4 regions of the Pseudoalteromonas sp. APC 3893 genome follow, and region 2 is predicted to be linked to each of the others. Evidence: predicted binding sites of a transcription regulator. Region 2 holds the regulator's gene; each other region holds the start of a gene.
What was found. Region 2 encodes LexA, which represses DNA repair genes until DNA is damaged. Its sites were predicted from a motif close to TACTGTATNNNNATACAGTA; they were not measured.

Region 1 (4,135 bases), on a different contig from region 2:
ATTTTCAAGAGGGTCATTAGCAGCAAAACGAATTGGTTGCGTCAATTCAATGCTGCGCATATTTTTATAATGGGTTTGTAAATAGCGCTTAAACTTTAATGTGTAGCCTCGGCCATTTCCTTCATAGCCCATCATGGTGCTTGCAAAGATCACCCGAGGGTAATGGGTGAGCATTTTCATAAGCATTGGTACGGGTATAGAGGCAGCTTCATCAACAAATAACACGTCACATTCTGGGAGTTCATTTAGTAATTGATCGGGCGGACTAAAGTGTAAATTTGCGAGTTGTTTATCTGAGTTTTTGTAGCTTAAATTACGTGCTTGAGCCAGGTGTTTAAAACAACTGTGTAAAGCAGTAAATTGTTGAGCACATATCACTATTTTTTTATCTGACAGCTGTGCAGCAGCGAAGCCCAGCGCTGATGACTTGCCTCGACCTCTATCCGCACTTATTAATAATGGGCGATTTGCTCGTCCGTTAGCTGTTTTTACAATTTGCTCAATACACGTTTGTTGCTCAGTTAAATCAATAACTCCCGCTTCGACAGCATTATTTTGAGTGTCTGTGTAGCCGTTTGATTGGTTAAAATGCAGGGCCTTACTCTGTGTTAGTAATCTTGCTAAGCGTTGGTTAAAAAAGCTTCTGGGTTGATTTTGCGCATAGGATTGAAAATAGGTTAAAGCAGGATCGCACCAATTTTTTAAGTTACTCAACTCAGGCAAAAGCAGCACCAATAAACCACCTGCTTTAACGGTGCCGCTTAATGCTGCCAGTTTGTCGGGTAAAATACCACTAAAGCCATCATAAATAGCATGATCAAACTCTTGACCTAAAATTTGATGAGTGTGCTCTGGCCAAAAGTTAGGAGTTAGCTCCGTGCTTTTGGATAATACATTGATTTTGGATTCATTTAGCTCGTGGAGCAGGTGCTGAGCAGCTAAATAGCACCAGTTTTGTTCACCGGTGATCAGTAATAATTGCCTATGCTTAGCATAGGCAAGTTGTGATAATACTTTGTTTAGCTCAGTGTTAAATTGCTTGAAGTCGTGCATATTGGGTTACTAGCCATTTACTGCCTACATCGTCAAAGTTCACTTGCACTCGTGATTGAGCACCAGCACCTTCGTAATTTAACACAGTACCAATACCAAACTTTGCATGTACAACACGTTGGCCTAAATTAAAGCCGCTATCTTCAAATGCTGCATGGCTGACCGATGAGCTAAAACGCCCTGCTGCAGGTGGGCGAGAGACCTGAGTTTTAATGCGGATTTCTTCAACACAATCTTCAGGCATTTCACGTAAAAAGCGTGACGGGCTGTGGTATTTTTCTTGGCCGTATAAACGGCGGCTTTCGGCATGGCTAATATAAAGCTTTTCCATTGCACGTGTCATGCCTACATAACACAGGCGGCGCTCTTCTTCTAAACGGCCAGATTCTTCATTACTCTGCTGAGAAGGGAACATGCCTTCTTCAACACCCACCATAAATACTAGCGGGAACTCTAAACCTTTTGCTGAGTGAAGTGTCATCATTTGCACAGCGTCTTCATGTTCTTCTGCTTGGCCATCACCTGATTCAAGCGAGGTGTAGGCTAAAAAGCCTTGCAGTGGTGAACTAAACTCTTCGTCTTCGGGTAATTCGTACTGACCACACGCGCTAATAAGCTCTTCTAAGTTTTCTACTCGGGCACGGCCTTTCTCGCCCTTTTCTGCTTGGTACATGGCCATTAAGCCCGATGTTTGAATTGCGTACTTGGCTTGCTCTTCGAGTGTAAGCTCGCCAATTTTTTCTTCTATATGCTCAACAAGCTCTACAAACTTACTAACAACGCTAGCTGCACGGCCAGATAAGTGCTGCTGTTCAACAACGGCTTTTGCCGCATACCAAAGAGGTAACGATTCAGCACGAGCACAATCTCGTATATGGCTTAGGGTTTTATCGCCAATACCACGGGCAGGGGTGTTGATGACACGTTCAAATGCAGCATCATCTTGACGGTTACCAACAAGGCGTAAATAAGCCAAAGCATCTTTGATCTCTTGACGTTCGAAGAATCGCATACCGCCATAAATGCGGTATTTTAAGCCTTCTTGTAACATGGCTTCTTCAAGTACCCGCGATTGCGCATTACTACGATATAAAATAGCCGCATCTTGTAATGCATTACCCGCATTAAGCCAACTACGTAGTTTACTGCTAACAAAACGTGCTTCATCTAATTCGTTAAACGCAGCATAGATAGAGATTGGCTCACCTTCATTGCCATCAGTCCACAAGCTTTTACCCATACGGTCTGAGTTGTTTTGAATCAACGCATTGGATGCTTTAAGAATAGTGGCTGTTGATCGGTAGTTTTGTTCAAGGCGAATTGTTTCGGCTTCAAAATCAGTTAAGAAACGTTTGATGTTCTCAATTTTTGCACCACGCCAACCATAAATACTTTGATCATCATCACCAACAATCATAATGCTATTGGTATCGCCAGCAAGTAGCTTAAGCCATGCATATTGAATGGTGTTGGTATCTTGGAATTCGTCTACTAACATGTGGGCAAAGCGCTGCTGATAATGGCGCAGTAAGGTTGGGTTATTTTTTAAGACTTCAAAACTGCGGAGCAGAATTTCGGCAAAATCAACCAAACCGGCACGATCGCAAGCCTCTTGGTAAGCAGTATAAACCTTAAGCATCATTTGCTCATTAATATCATAAGCTTGAATGTCTTTTGGGCGAAGACCTTCATCTTTTTTCGCGCTGATGTACCAACCAAATTGTTTAGCAGGCCATTTTTTATCATCGATGTTCATCGCTTTTAATAAGCGTTTGATCATTCTTAGTTGGTCGTCAGAGTCCAAGATTTGAAATGCTTCAGGTAAATTAGCTTCGCGGTGATGTGCGCGTAAAATGCGATGCGATAAACCATGGAATGTACCTATCCACATACCGCCGACTGGTGCGCCGAGTGTTTCTTCAACCCGAGAGCGCATTTCTTTTGCTGCTTTATTGGTAAAGGTTACCGCGAAAACGCTGTAAGCAGATGCTTGTTCTACTTGCATTAACCACGCAATACGATGAACTAATACTCGAGTTTTACCAGAGCCAGCGCCTGCGAGCACCAGCATATTTTGCAGTGGAGCAGCTACGGCATCCCGTTGTTTGTCATTTAAGCCATCGAGTAATTCTGAAACGTCCATCATCACGCCTTTTCAATCAATATTGCAGGCAGTATAACAGGTGTTTTTGTTAGGCTAAATAAAATACTGTTTTTATAAACAGTTAATTTTAAAATGTTCTTTATTTTATTCATAAGGCTTTTTAGCTAAGCTAGTGTCATAAACAATATTTGCTGTAGCCAATTTGACTGATATTTAGTAAAAATCACGATTTAAGATAAGTCGTTTTTGTCACTATAGTTTTAAAGTATTGATTATTAATGAATTAAATAATTGGCATGAAGTGTGTAAGTATCTAATAAGAAAATCAAATTAATAATTGAGGTTAACATGGCAGAGCAAGGTTCAGGCGGTAATGTAATCGCAGCAATTTGTAATATATTTTTTCCAGGTCTAGGGCAGCTAGTACAAGGGCGAATTTTGGCAGCTCTTGTTTTCGCAATAATTGTTTTTGGCGGTTATGCGCTATGGTTTTTGGTAATCCCTCCTATCATAGGTGCAATATTTCATTTGTGGGCGATCATTGATGCCGCACGCTTTAGAACCTACCGGTAGTAGGTTTACCGAAAGATAAAAATAGCGCTTTATAGCGCTATTTTTGTATCTGACTTTCGTTATTTATATCTTACTAGGTTATAATCTTGTGTATTAGCAGTACTGGAATAGAGTTATGGAATATCAATTTATACGCGATCCTATCAGTGGGCTGCGTATTAAAATCAGTAGCGAACATGCCGTGATTGGCCGTTGGTTAAATGAAGAAATCGGCAAAGATAAAATAGCCATGGTGCAAGCTTTAATTGCGTCAGTTGCCAGTTGCTATGAGCCGCTTACCTTACAAGGCCAAGAAATAGACTTGATCTTAAATAAAGATGAGGCCATTTTTGAAGCCCATGCATTGCACCAAGATTCAGAAGATTTAATCGCTTATCAAGATGATGAACTCATGCTTGAAGAAAA
Region 2 (4,135 bases):
CGAGTTTAGCCGCTGCATTTACTTTGGCATCGATTAATAAATGAGCTTGTGCATTAGCAATTATTTGCGCTTTACTTGGCGCAATGAAAGGGCGGCCAGTTAAGCCGTTAAAACTGTGCTCTTCATTTTCACTCGTCACAGTAATAATAGGTGTTGTTAAAAAGTGGGTGTAATTTATTTTTATTGGCTGCGCCACCTGAGAAACAATGTTATCAAGTGATGTAGGGTAGTCGACCTGCGTAAACGGGTTTTCAAGGGAGCGCAATGCTAAATGTTTGCCATGTACTTTATCGAGAGGAATTGCACTCATCACTAAACCACCTAATAGCCATGCAAAGATTTGTAGTGCGAGTATGTAACCAAGCCATTTATGAATTTTTCGTGCATGCTTGAAAATGCGTTTGTTCATTACTTACTCATTTATTGTTATTTTTCAGTGCGATATTTTATAGGTTAGGGGGCTTTTGCCAATGTGGCAAATTGTCGCAGGTAATAGATGATTTGGTATATATACAAATTTAGGTTAAAGTTTGCGGTGTATTTAACATGGGTTAAGGGTAAAGCTACAAATGTCGGAAATTCAATTTTTAAACGTAGATCTAGAGCTTGAGTCTAAACAAGATATTAGTGCGCTAGTGGCTGACTTAAAAAAAATTGCCACAGTTTTACATTATGACCACGATGAATATCGTCAATTAGCGCGTGTAGAAGCAAATATTGAGGTATCTACACCGGATAAAGCGATTAACCACTTATGTGAGTTAATAGAATCATGCTCACGTAATGCATTAAAACAGTGGTTGTCGTGTTCTCGGCGTACATTTGATATTGGCTTTGAGTCGGGTACTTCACCGAAATGCTTTAATCAAGCACTGCAAGCAGACACTCTACTTAGAATATCTGCAATTGGTGCGGGTGTTGAAATAACTATTTACCCTATCGAAAGCTAATTTTTACGTTCAACCACTGCTGCGGTCATTCTTGATACGCAGCATAGTTCGTTGCGACTATTTGTTATTTTAATTTCCCATACTGAAGTACGTCTACCTAAATGAATAGGCTTTGCTATTGCGGTTAAAGTTCCATTGCGTGAAGCTTTTAAGTGATTAGCGTTGATTTCTTGGCCTACACAATAGAACTTAGTAAAATCAATCACAAAGTTTGCTGCATAACTGGCAACCGTTTCAGCAAGTACGACATTGGCACCGCCATGTACCATGCCCATAGGATTATGATGTTGAGGTATCGCGGGCATAGTGGCAACTAAGTAGTCATCACCAATTTCGCTAATTTCAATACCCATTGTTTTCATTAATGTGCCTTGGCCGTTAATGCCCTCATCAAGTTGCTTACACTGTTCTAAGGTGATTGGTTGATACCAAATAGTCATGGAATGTCCTTAATTGAAAATTTAAAACCAGTCTACACTTTTGTACACTTTCCTACAGTTAAGATCATCAAAATCGTTAAAATGTACCTAAAATTACATTTTGGACGTAGCAATGAAAAAAATAATAGCGATATTTATTAGCGGCTTAGCTTTTCCAAGTTATGCAGCTATAAACCATCAAGTTGAAGTGGGATTTACAGATTTAAGCGGGTTAGATAAAGCATTTCTAGGCGCGAGGTATCGTTATTTTAATGATGATTTGGACGCCTTATCGGGCCCTCAAGAGTTGAAAAGCCATTTGCATCGAGTGAGTAATGTCGCTATCGGCGGGTTTGCTAATGATAACCTGTATTATATTACCAGTGATGCGACTTATTATTGGCAGCATGGCGTTATTCTGGCGGCTGGTGTACAGCATGTGGATGATGATAGCGGTATTTGGCAATCAGATAGTTCTTTGCTCAATGCATCGATAGGTAATCAAATAAACGATCAATTGCAAATTGGCTTAACTGCTTTTTATAGTCGGGTGGAAGAAACACGTCACTTTTATCCAAGCGAGGAGCTAACTTCGGTTGAGTGGAGTTATGCGCCTTACATTCGCTGGACTAATATCAATAATAATCAAGGCTGGGATATAGAGGCAAAGCAATTGGCAGGGCGGTATCGTTACATCCAAGGCCGAGCAGCGTATTACGTTAATCAAGACTGGTCTGTTGGCGTAGTTGCTAACGTACATGGGCGAGGCGATCGAGATGATAATTATGAGTTGCAAACACAGTATTGGTTTAATGAACATATAGCGTTGAAGTTTGGTTTAGGCTCATCTTTGAAATCTGATGATGGTTTAAATAGCGCTACTTTATTGCTGAGTACCAGATGGTAATCAAGAAGGGTTAAAGCTAGCGAATTTAAAATTTGCGATTTTCAAATAACTGTATATACTCACAGTTAAATGTACTGTATGGAAAACCAGTTGTATGCGCCCATTAACGAATCGTCAAGCTCAAATTCTTGAATTAATCAAAGTGTTTATCAAAGATACTGGCATGCCACCTACGCGTGCTGAAATTGCGCAAACTTTAGGTTTCAAAAGCGCTAATGCTGCCGAAGAGCACTTAAAAGCACTGGCTAAAAAAGGTGTTATTAAAATGAAGCCGGGTGCAAGCCGCGGTATTCAGCTGGTGGAAGAAGATGAGCCAGAGCAGCTCGGATTACCATTAATAGGCCGAGTAGCAGCGGGTGAACCTATCTTGGCGCAACAACATGTTGAAAGCCATTGCCAGATTGACCCTTTAATGTTCAAGCCTGCCGCTGATTTTTTATTGCGTGTACAAGGCATGAGTATGAAAGATATTGGCATTATGGATGGTGATTTACTTGCGGTGCATAAAACCCAAGTTGCTGAAAACGGCCAAGTAGTGGTAGCGCGTGTTGATGATGATGTAACTGTAAAGCGCCTAGAAAAAGCCGGGCGTAAAGTTTTGTTGCACGCCGAAAATGAAGAGTTTTCTGCAATTGAAGTAGACTTAGAGCATGAGTCTTTTAATATTGAAGGGCTTGCAGTCGGTGTGATCCGTAATGCTGATTGGATGTAAACCTATTTTGCACCAAATTGGTGATATTTGGTGCTTTCACTTTTATATTTTTATTTAACTGCTAGTTTTAGCACTTGTCTGTAGCTACTAAAGCTCTATATAAGCTAGATACCTCCTGCTTTTAGCCATTTCTTTCCTCACCTGAATTTAAAATAACGCGCTGATTTTGTATTGTTATTTTTGCACCAAAATAGAATTTTATTTGCACTAAAACTTGCTAATTGTTCATTTTTTAACTAATTGGTTAATACACTGTGTTAACGACTGATCTTTTGGGGCCTTGCTGCAATTTATTGTTGCATGCGAAGAGATTAATTTAACCAGTTACAATAAAAATAACGAATTGGCGCGAAAAAAGCAGTGCCGCCTTTTCGCTTTGCGTTAGCAATAGCATCAAAAGGAGCCGTCACATGGGTAAACTGAGCTCTACCTTGTGCCTTATATTATTTATGCTGCCGCAGCAATTATTGGCAAATAGTCAATTTAATATGCGCGAAGGTGTAACCGATATAAGTAATAATGTTTATCAACTGCACATGACAATATTTATAATTTGTTGTGTGATTGGGGTGATTGTTTTTGCCGTTATGTTTTGGGCTTTAATACATCACCGCAAATCAAAAGGGGCGATACCTGCCCAATTCCATGAAAGCACCAAGGTTGAGATACTTTGGACTGCGATTCCGTTTGTCATTCTAATTGCAATGGCAGTGCCTGCGACAAAAACCTTAATTGCGATGGAGGATGCCAGCAAAGCTGACATTACCATTAAAGTGACAGGTTCTCAGTGGAAGTGGCATTATGAATATATGGGGGAAGACGTTAGTTTTTATTCAATTTTATCAACACCGAACGACCAAATTGCCAACCAAGCCGATAAAACAGATACCTACCTACTCGAAGTTGATAAACCTTTAGTTTTACCAATCAACAAAAAGATTCGCTTTTTAATGACATCGGATGACGTTATTCACTCATGGTGGGTGCCTGATTTTGCAGTTAAAAAAGATGCCAACCCTGGGTTTATAAACGAAACATGGACCAAAATTAACGAAGAAGGTATTTACCGCGGCCAGTGTGCTGAGTTATGCGGTAAAGATCATGGCTTTATGCCTGTGGTGGTTGAAGCGAAGTCTGAGCAAGATTT
Region 3 (4,135 bases), on a different contig from region 2:
GAGCAGTGCCTTTATCGCTGCAGACCGTGTACTGGCAAGTAGTCATGCATTACCTGATAATTATTTATCTGAGGCCGATAGCTATAATTTAAAAACGGCCAAACTAACTTACTTTGACACTATGCTTTTTGCTAATGATGAAATGCAATTAAGTTCCGTTAAAGCAGTGTCCGAGCACTACCCTTTAAAGGGTGAGTTAAAAATTAAATCATCTTTGACAGGCGACGTAGAAATTGCAACAAATGGGCCAAGTGTTGGTAACGTTTGGTTTAGCGAGTCTGTTTTTTATGCTTTAAACGTCAAAGTGGGCGATACAGTTGAGTTGGGCGCTGCGCAATTTACTATCGAAAAAGTATTAGTCGAAGAGCCTGATGCGCCTTTTAATATATTTTCAAGTAGCCGACGCGTACTACTCAACGAAACAGATATAGCAAAGACGCAAGTTATCCAGCCGGGTAGTCGGGTGTATTATCGCCAACTTTATGCCGGTGACGAAGGAGATATTAGCGATTTTTACACCTGGCTAAAGCCGCAAATGCAAGAAAACCAACAGTGGTATGGGGTAAAAGACAGACAATCGCCTATTGCTAATAGCTTAAACCGTGCAGAGAGCTTTTTGTTATTAGCGGGTTTGTTAGGAATCATTTTAGCAGCTGTGGCGATTGCCGTGTCGGCGAAACGTTATTGTGAACGTCAATATGACCCAGTAGCTATGATGAAAACCCTTGGTGGTAGCCGCACTACGATTCGAAAAATCTATTTACTGCATTTATCAATGGTGTGTTTTTTCTCAGTCGCTGTAGGTTTACTAATTGGGTTTGGTTTACAAGAAATAGCCACAGATTACCTTGCAAAATCAATGAATAACACGTTACCCGCTGCAGGTATAAAGCCATGGCTTGTGGCTATTAGCACCGGTGTGATTTGTGCGGTAATGTTTTCTATCAAACCGCTACTTGACCTATTCGATATACCGCCATTGAGAGTACTGCGCCGTAACTTAGGTGATAAGCTATTAGTAAGTAAAATACATTTAGCGATGTCTGGCGTTACAGTGTTTTTATTAATGTGGTTGTTTAGTAATAATTTAAAAATCACCGCAATTTTATTTATCTCTACTCTTGTACTGATTGGTTTATTATTTGGCTTGTCGCGATTAATTTTTGGTGGCGGTCGTAAACTTGGCTTGCGCCCAGGTAATAGTTGGTCGTTAGCGATAGCGTCTATTCAAAAGCGGGCGAATGCCAATGCTGTGCAGTTGATTAGTTTTTCATTGGCAATCAAATTGCTTTTGTTTTTAATTGTACTTAAGAATGACATGATCTCAGATTGGGAATCACAACTTCCCAGTGATGCGCCAAATGCTTTTTTAGTCAATATAACTGAAACTGAATTGCCTGAAGTCAATACCTTTTTGGCACAAAAAGATATTCTTGTTTCAGAGTTTTACCCCACAATACGTGGCCGTGTTAATGCGGTAAATGGCGAGCTTGTTGCCCGCGAAGTCTCACTTGAAGACAACGAGAAAAAAGATGAAGAAGCTCGCTCTGGTATTGGCCGTGAGCTTAATTTAACTTGGCTTGCAACACCGCCGGCCCATAATGAAATTATTGATGGGCAGTGGTTTGCTGATGGTGCGACTGCTGAGGCATCAGTTGAACAATCGATGCTTGATAGGCTTGATATTAAACTCGGAGACACGTTAACGTTTTTAATTGGCGCACAGTCGTTTGACGCGAAAGTAACCAGTGTACGCAAAGTAAACTGGGCGACATTAAAGCCTAATTTCTTTATTATTTTAAGCCCAGATGTTTTAGCCGATTTTCCTGCAACGTATATATCGTCAGTACGTATTGAAGCAGAGCAAAAACAAGATTTTAGTGAGCTTTTACGTACATACCCAACAATTAATGCGATTGATGTTGATAGCTTTGTTAAGCAAATTCGTTCTACCATTTCGCAAGTATCGCTGGCAATAGGCTTTGTATTAGCGATTGTTGTGTTATGCGGTGCTTTGGTTCTTATTTCTCAAGTGCAGGCAAGCCTTGGTGAACGGATGCAAGAAATTGTGATTTTGCGGACATTGGGCGCTAAAGGCCGTTTAATAAAAAATGCCACTTTGTATGAGTTTTTACTGCTTGGTGCTACTGCTGGGTTTGTTGCAGCGCTTATCAGTGACTTAGCATTATTTATTGTACAAAGAGAAATGTTTGAACTAGCAGGTAAATTACACCCGCATATTTGGTTAATTGGTCCTATCGCTGGCGGTGTATTTGTAGCTGCGTTAGGTTATTTAATGATTGCCCGAACTATGCGCAAAAATACACAAGGGTTATTGCGTTCATTGGCTTAAGTCTATAAATAAGCTTTCGAGTTGATTTTTTAAATGCCCGCATTAGCGGGTATTTTTTTGATTTATTTAAAATTAACAGAGCACTGGTAATTTATACAGTGCTCTGGCATTATTGCCATATTAACGATTAATAGGTGTAGGGTAGCGTTTGGCTATTATTTTAGGGATCGATCCCGGCTCTCGTTTAACGGGGTATGGTGTCATTGAACACCAAGGCGCTAAATTTAACTACTTAGGCAGTGGTTGTATCAAATTAGCTGAACACGAGTTTCCTATTCGATTAAAAATGATTTACCAAGGTGTTAGCCAGCTTATCGAGCAGTTTTCGCCAACTACGTTTGCAATTGAAAAAGTATTTATGGCCCATAATCCAGACTCAGCGCTAAAGCTTGGTCAAGCCAGAGGGGCTGCCATTGTGGGGGCATCAATGGCTGAGCTACCTGTGTTTGAGTATTCAGCTAGGCAGATAAAGCAAGCTGTAGTTGGGCACGGCGGGGCTGACAAGTCCCAAGTACAGCAAATGGTTAAAAATATTTTAAAGTTGCCAGGTACTCCTCAAGCTGATGCTGCAGATGCGCTTGCCATCGCAATCTGCCATGCACACTCTGAACAAAATTTAATAAAACTAGCGGGTAGTGCTTCAAAAACCGTTAGAGGAAGATTAAGGAAATAAATATGATCGGTCGCTTAAATGGTGTGTTAGTTGAAAAACAAGCGCCAGAAATACTCATTGAAGTCAGCGGTGTCGGGTATGAAGTAAACATGCCGATGACCTGTTTTTATGATTTACCGAATGTTGGTGAAAATGCCGTTATATATACCCATTTTGTGGTACGAGAAGATGCACAATTATTATTTGGTTTTAATAATAAAATAGAGCGAGCGTTATTTCGTGAACTATTAAAAGCAAATGGGGTAGGACCAAAGCTTGGGCTTGCAATTTTATCCGGTATGTCGGCGCAACAGTTTGTCAGTTGTGTAAACAATGAAGATGCAACCAGCCTAGTAAAACTACCTGGAGTTGGTAAAAAAACCGCAGAACGCCTGGTTCTTGAAATGAAAGACAGGCTAAAAGACTGGGGTAATGACTTATTCACACCATTTAGCGATAATGCAGTTATTGAACCGGTTGCAAACGATACGCTGGTCGCAAATAATGCAGCAGACGATGCGGTATCTGCACTCGTTTCTTTAGGCTATAAACTAGCTCAAGCACAAAAAACAGTTAAAGCTGTTGGTAAACCGGGTATGTCTACAGAGAATCTGATTAAAGAATCTCTAAAATCAATGTTGTGAGTAAACCATGATTGAAGCGGATCGTCTCATAGACGCAAGCGAGCAAAGTAACGAAGATGTTGTTGATCGTGCCATAAGGCCAAAATTACTGGCAGATTACACTGGTCAGCCTCATGTTAAACAGCAAATGGAAATATTTATTGAGGCGGCACGTAGTCGTAGTGAAGCACTCGATCATTTATTAATATTTGGTCCTCCTGGGCTGGGTAAAACAACGTTAGCTAATATTGTAGCCAATGAGCTAAATGTAAATATTAAAACCACCTCTGGCCCTGTACTTGAAAAAGCAGGGGACTTAGCGGCGTTATTAACTAACCTTGAAGAAGGTGATGTGTTGTTTATTGATGAAATACACCGATTAAGCCCACAAGTTGAAGAAATTCTCTATCCCGCGATGGAAGATTACCAACTTGATTTAATGATTGGTGAAGGACCAGCAGCGCGTTCAATAAAATTGGATTTACCAGCATTTACATTAATAGGTGC
Region 4 (4,135 bases), on a different contig from region 2:
ATAGCAACTAATATAAAAATACAGCCAGACCACACAACCATGGCGCTAAAATTAGTTTTTACTGCATTCATAGAAGACATAACTGCGGTCATTATATCGACACGTCTTTCCATCATAATTTGCGGTGTAAACGCTGAAATCGCAAATACAGTGACGAGCAATATTCCACCAATAATGGTGCCTAAGGTTAAAAATGCTGAGAGTTCTTCAAACGTTGGATTTGCGTGGCTTGGGTATAATGCGTGTACTAAAGCGGCAAGACGCATCCAAATAATCATAATAACCATTAATAAAATTGCAAAGCCCCATTCGCCTGCTGGGTTTCTGAACATTGATTTAAGTGAATGTAAGAATGTAGGAGAGTGACCTTTTTCAAGCTCCCAAGCAATATCGTATAAACCTACAGCAAATGCAGGACCGATCAAAGCAAATGCGACTGTTGCAGGAAGTATTACAAGGTAAGTGCCGGCATAAACGCCGCTGTAAACAATGGCCAGCGGGATTAATGTAAAAATTAATCCATAAATTAGGCTTAGTATGGGTGCTCGCATCATGTCTTGAAAAGCAAGAGCTAACCAATGAAAAGCTGCAAAAGTGCTTACTTTATTGCACTCTAAACAACGTGCAAACTCAGTGTGTTTATTAAGTGTGTTCGATGACGGCATAAGAGTCTTCCTGTATTAGGCTACTCTTTAGGTTTAGAACACATCACCATTATTTACAAATTTCAACTAACCACTATAGCTCTTTATTGCTAAGCGCTTTGTTGGATAAGTAAAAGTAGTTCGGCGGTGGCGCTAGCATCCGCTAATGCACGGTGGTGGTTAGTTAAGCTTAAGTTAAAGTACTTTGATAAGTTACCAAGCGAATACGACTTAAGCCCTGTAAAGGCTTTGCGCGATTCCACCACAGTACACAGCTTGGGCATTTTAAAGCTAATGCCCGCCATTTCACACTCTTTACGGATAAAGCCGTAATCAAAGTTGACATTGTGGGCGACAAAAATACTGCCTTGTAACTTGCTCACTAAGGTATCGGCAATTTGCTCAAAGCTAGGCGCAGATGCCACCATGGCGTCGGTGATCCCCGTTAACGATACAATAAATTTTGGAATGCGTATTTGTGGGTTAACCAGTGTTGACCAGGTTTCGATAACCTTGCCGTGCTGCATTTTAACCAGGCCAATTTCAGTGATCCTATTGCCGCCTTTTAAACTACCCGTTGTTTCGATATCGACCACACTGTAAATGCGGTTAGGATCATTAACCCAATTCACAGCTGCAATTTGTACGTTAAATCCAGATTGTTTCAGGTTATCGATGGTGGTTAGCTGATTACGCCTGAGTTTATCACCGGGTGCTTTTACCTCTTCAAAATAGACGGTGCCGTCTTTTAAAATCATTAAATCTGGGTAGCCATCTTTTAGTTCTAAAAAGCGCATAGTCATGTTTTTTAAGTGGCTTTTTAGCGCTGTGATAGGGCTATTCAAAATCAGTACTTCAAGTGGTTTTAACAGCTCACTATGCCAACGAAATAAGCCATTTGGTTGCTCAAAATAGCGCGCCGCGTTTTTGCACACATGCTTTAGTAAATCGTCAGGTGTTTGCAGTTGCGTCAGTAGTGTATTGATTTGCTGGTGTTGTAGTTGGTAAAAACTGTTAGTGCGTAATACGTGTGGAAATAAATCAAATTCATTACACGGTGGGTGAGGAGTTTCTACGTAAAGCTCATGCCAAAATACCAGGCCAAATAGACTTTGCCAAAGCGTGTTCTCTGTGTTAAATGCTTGAAAGCCTTGGTTTTCGTAATACTGTGCCACCCCTTGCTCTACATCGCCGCGATAAATCTCATCTATTTCAATTACACACTTTGTATCGGCAAGCATAGTACTTAAGCGAGAGCGGGTTTGTTTATTAAATTTGCGCATTAAGAAGTCATCGGCAAAATAGAGCAGATCATCGGTCACTGGATTTTCGACGATCTCTTCAAGCTTTGCTTTAACCCAGTCTTTATTGCCTTGACGATATTGCTCGCGTATTTGTATTTCTGTGGCTTCGGAGCTGTTTTCACAGGCATTTAAAATACTAAAGCTAATTACTGCATTTACTTTTTTAAGTTGTTGGTAGAGCCTGAGTAATAACTTGTTTTTAAGAGTTATTGCCAGCGTGCCTTGTGCTTGCTGCGCAATTACGTTGTGAGCTAAATCGTGATAGTCGTCATCAGTTTGTGCACTTTTAAATGCTAAGCGAAAGCGGTTTAACGCGTAGTTTGATTTTGCCTCATCTAAAGTATCAAAGCGCGCTAAGCTTTGATTATGGCTTTGTCTTGTTGCTCTAACGCCTAAATCACGCAGTACAAAACTATTTTGATGATTGATATCTCCACTACTTAAGCGGCCGATATATAAAAACTCAAAATACTCGTAAATATCAGCGCGATTATTAATAATAAATTGACTATATACAGGGGTTAAATACTCGAGTTTATTGGTAAAGAAATCGCAGGCTTGTGCTACTAATTGTGCTTTTGTTGCGCTTTTTTTTATATTCACTGCCGCTGTAAACGGCGCTAGTAGCTCAAGTAATGCTGGTTTTGTTAAGTGAGCGAGTAGATGCTGGTAGTCGTTATGGCTTGGGTGTGCAATAAGACCTGCGTTTTTTAACTCATCAATTGCCTGTGTCGGGCTGGGTATTTCATCATAATTAAGCGTATGTATTGCCACTAACAAAGGCTTTCGTGAAAAAATACGCGAGAGCATGCATTGGGCTTGCTCACTTAAGTTATTAACTTTTGTAATAAAATCAATGTGCTTTTGCTCTAACAAGTGTCTGCATTGAGTATTTATAAATGTAAGTAACTCATTAAAATGAGCTAAATAATATTTCGCTGGAAGCTCTTTACGCATCACTTTACCGTTTGCTGATAGCTGTATAAAAAAACAGTATCTATTGTTTGGGTAAAGTAATCAAGTGTTGTTGTTCTGTGCAAGTTGTTTGAGGATGTTGGCCATTACTTGATTATTATATTCATTAAAATTAGACATTGAGTTTCCTTATTCATTTTCTCGTTATATAAAATATTGAATCTTATACTGTGGCACAAAGCTACTACATAACATAGCTAATTTTTGCCGTTTTTACCCAGAAAATCACTCCTTTTCGGTTTTTTTCGCAACTTTTTTCTAAGCCAAGTTATAGAAGTTAATACAGTAACTTAGCGTCACATTGTTGATGTCACTTTAGAACGTTCACAGTTTGTCAACCTTGAATTATCAGTTCACTTACTCTAACCTTTATTTTTATTGAACGTTCAATTAATAAAAATTATGCCTAAAGTTGGAATGGAACCTGTCCGTCGTCAGCAGCTAATTGACGCCACTATTGAGTCGGTTGCTGAGTTTGGCCTACAGGGCACAACTATTAATAGCATTAGTAAAAAAGCAGGCTTGTCTTCGGGTATTATTAGCCACTATTTTGGTGGTAAACAAGGCTTGATAGAAGCGACTGTGCGCTATTTATTATCTAACTTAAAACGTGAGTTAATTAAACGTGTAACTACAACGACAACGCCTGAGCAAAGGTTGATTTTTATCGTTGAGGCAAACTTTGCGCGCTTACAATTGCAAAGCGATACAACAAAAACATGGTTAAGTTTTTGGGCGCAGTCAATGCATGATGCGCAATTACATCGCTTACAAAACGTTAATAGTCGCCGCCTTTTTAGTAACTTAACAAGTTCATTCAAAGCATTGATGAATGATGCAGATGCCAAACTTGCAGCAGAACTATGCGCTGCCATGATTGATGGTTTATGGTTAAGGGCTGTATTGAGTAAGTCTGACGAAGATCAATTTGAACATTGCGAGCAATTAGCCAAAGGCTATGTAAATTCACTTATCAAACAGTATGGAGCTTAATGTGACAACGCCTGTTTATCAAAATTTTATCAACGGTCATTTTTTAAAGAATCAAAGCGGCGAGACTTTCGCGGTTAAAAATCCTGCCACCGATGAAGTAATTTACCATGTAGAAGTCGCTGATGCATTTGTACAAAATGCAGCCACTGAAAGTGCAAAACAAGGTTTTGCAACGTGGTCAGCAATGACGCCTATCGAGCGTAGCCGTATTTTACTAAA

Region 1: a site for LexA is predicted at 3,261-3,280, ahead of uvrD (DNA helicase II). Genes of this name have one in related genera too.
Region 3: a site for LexA is predicted at 2,435-2,454, ahead of ruvC (crossover junction endodeoxyribonuclease RuvC). Genes of this name have one in related genera too.
Region 4: a site for LexA is predicted at 2,925-2,944, ahead of QMA12_RS00110 (exonuclease domain-containing protein). Genes of this name have one in related genera too.

The regions. Positions count from the first base shown of each region.
Region 1 is NZ_JASDCD010000023.1:52,633-56,767, reverse strand. It holds gene QMA12_RS18755 (GNAT family N-acetyltransferase) at 1-1,053, opposite strand, end outside; gene uvrD (DNA helicase II) at 1,031-3,196, opposite strand; gene QMA12_RS18745 (hypothetical protein) at 3,506-3,730, shown strand; gene QMA12_RS18740 (YacL family protein) at 3,846-4,135, shown strand, end outside.
Region 2 is NZ_JASDCD010000005.1:66,509-70,643, forward strand. It holds gene QMA12_RS08855 (hypothetical protein) at 1-409, opposite strand, end outside; gene QMA12_RS08860 (hypothetical protein) at 570-950, shown strand; gene QMA12_RS08865 (hotdog fold thioesterase) at 947-1,390, opposite strand; gene QMA12_RS08870 (hypothetical protein) at 1,503-2,276, shown strand; gene lexA (transcriptional repressor LexA) at 2,371-2,988, shown strand; gene coxB (cytochrome c oxidase subunit II) at 3,399-4,135, shown strand, end outside.
Region 3 is NZ_JASDCD010000001.1:629,359-633,493, forward strand. It holds gene QMA12_RS02885 (FtsX-like permease family protein) at 1-2,353, shown strand, start outside; gene ruvC (crossover junction endodeoxyribonuclease RuvC) at 2,502-3,026, shown strand; gene ruvA (Holliday junction branch migration protein RuvA) at 3,029-3,649, shown strand; gene ruvB (Holliday junction branch migration DNA helicase RuvB) at 3,657-4,135, shown strand, end outside.
Region 4 is NZ_JASDCD010000001.1:23,685-27,819, forward strand. It holds gene QMA12_RS00105 (DUF2189 domain-containing protein) at 1-665, opposite strand, end outside; gene QMA12_RS00110 (exonuclease domain-containing protein) at 755-2,905, opposite strand; gene betI (transcriptional regulator BetI) at 3,326-3,916, shown strand; gene betB (betaine-aldehyde dehydrogenase) at 3,918-4,135, shown strand, end outside.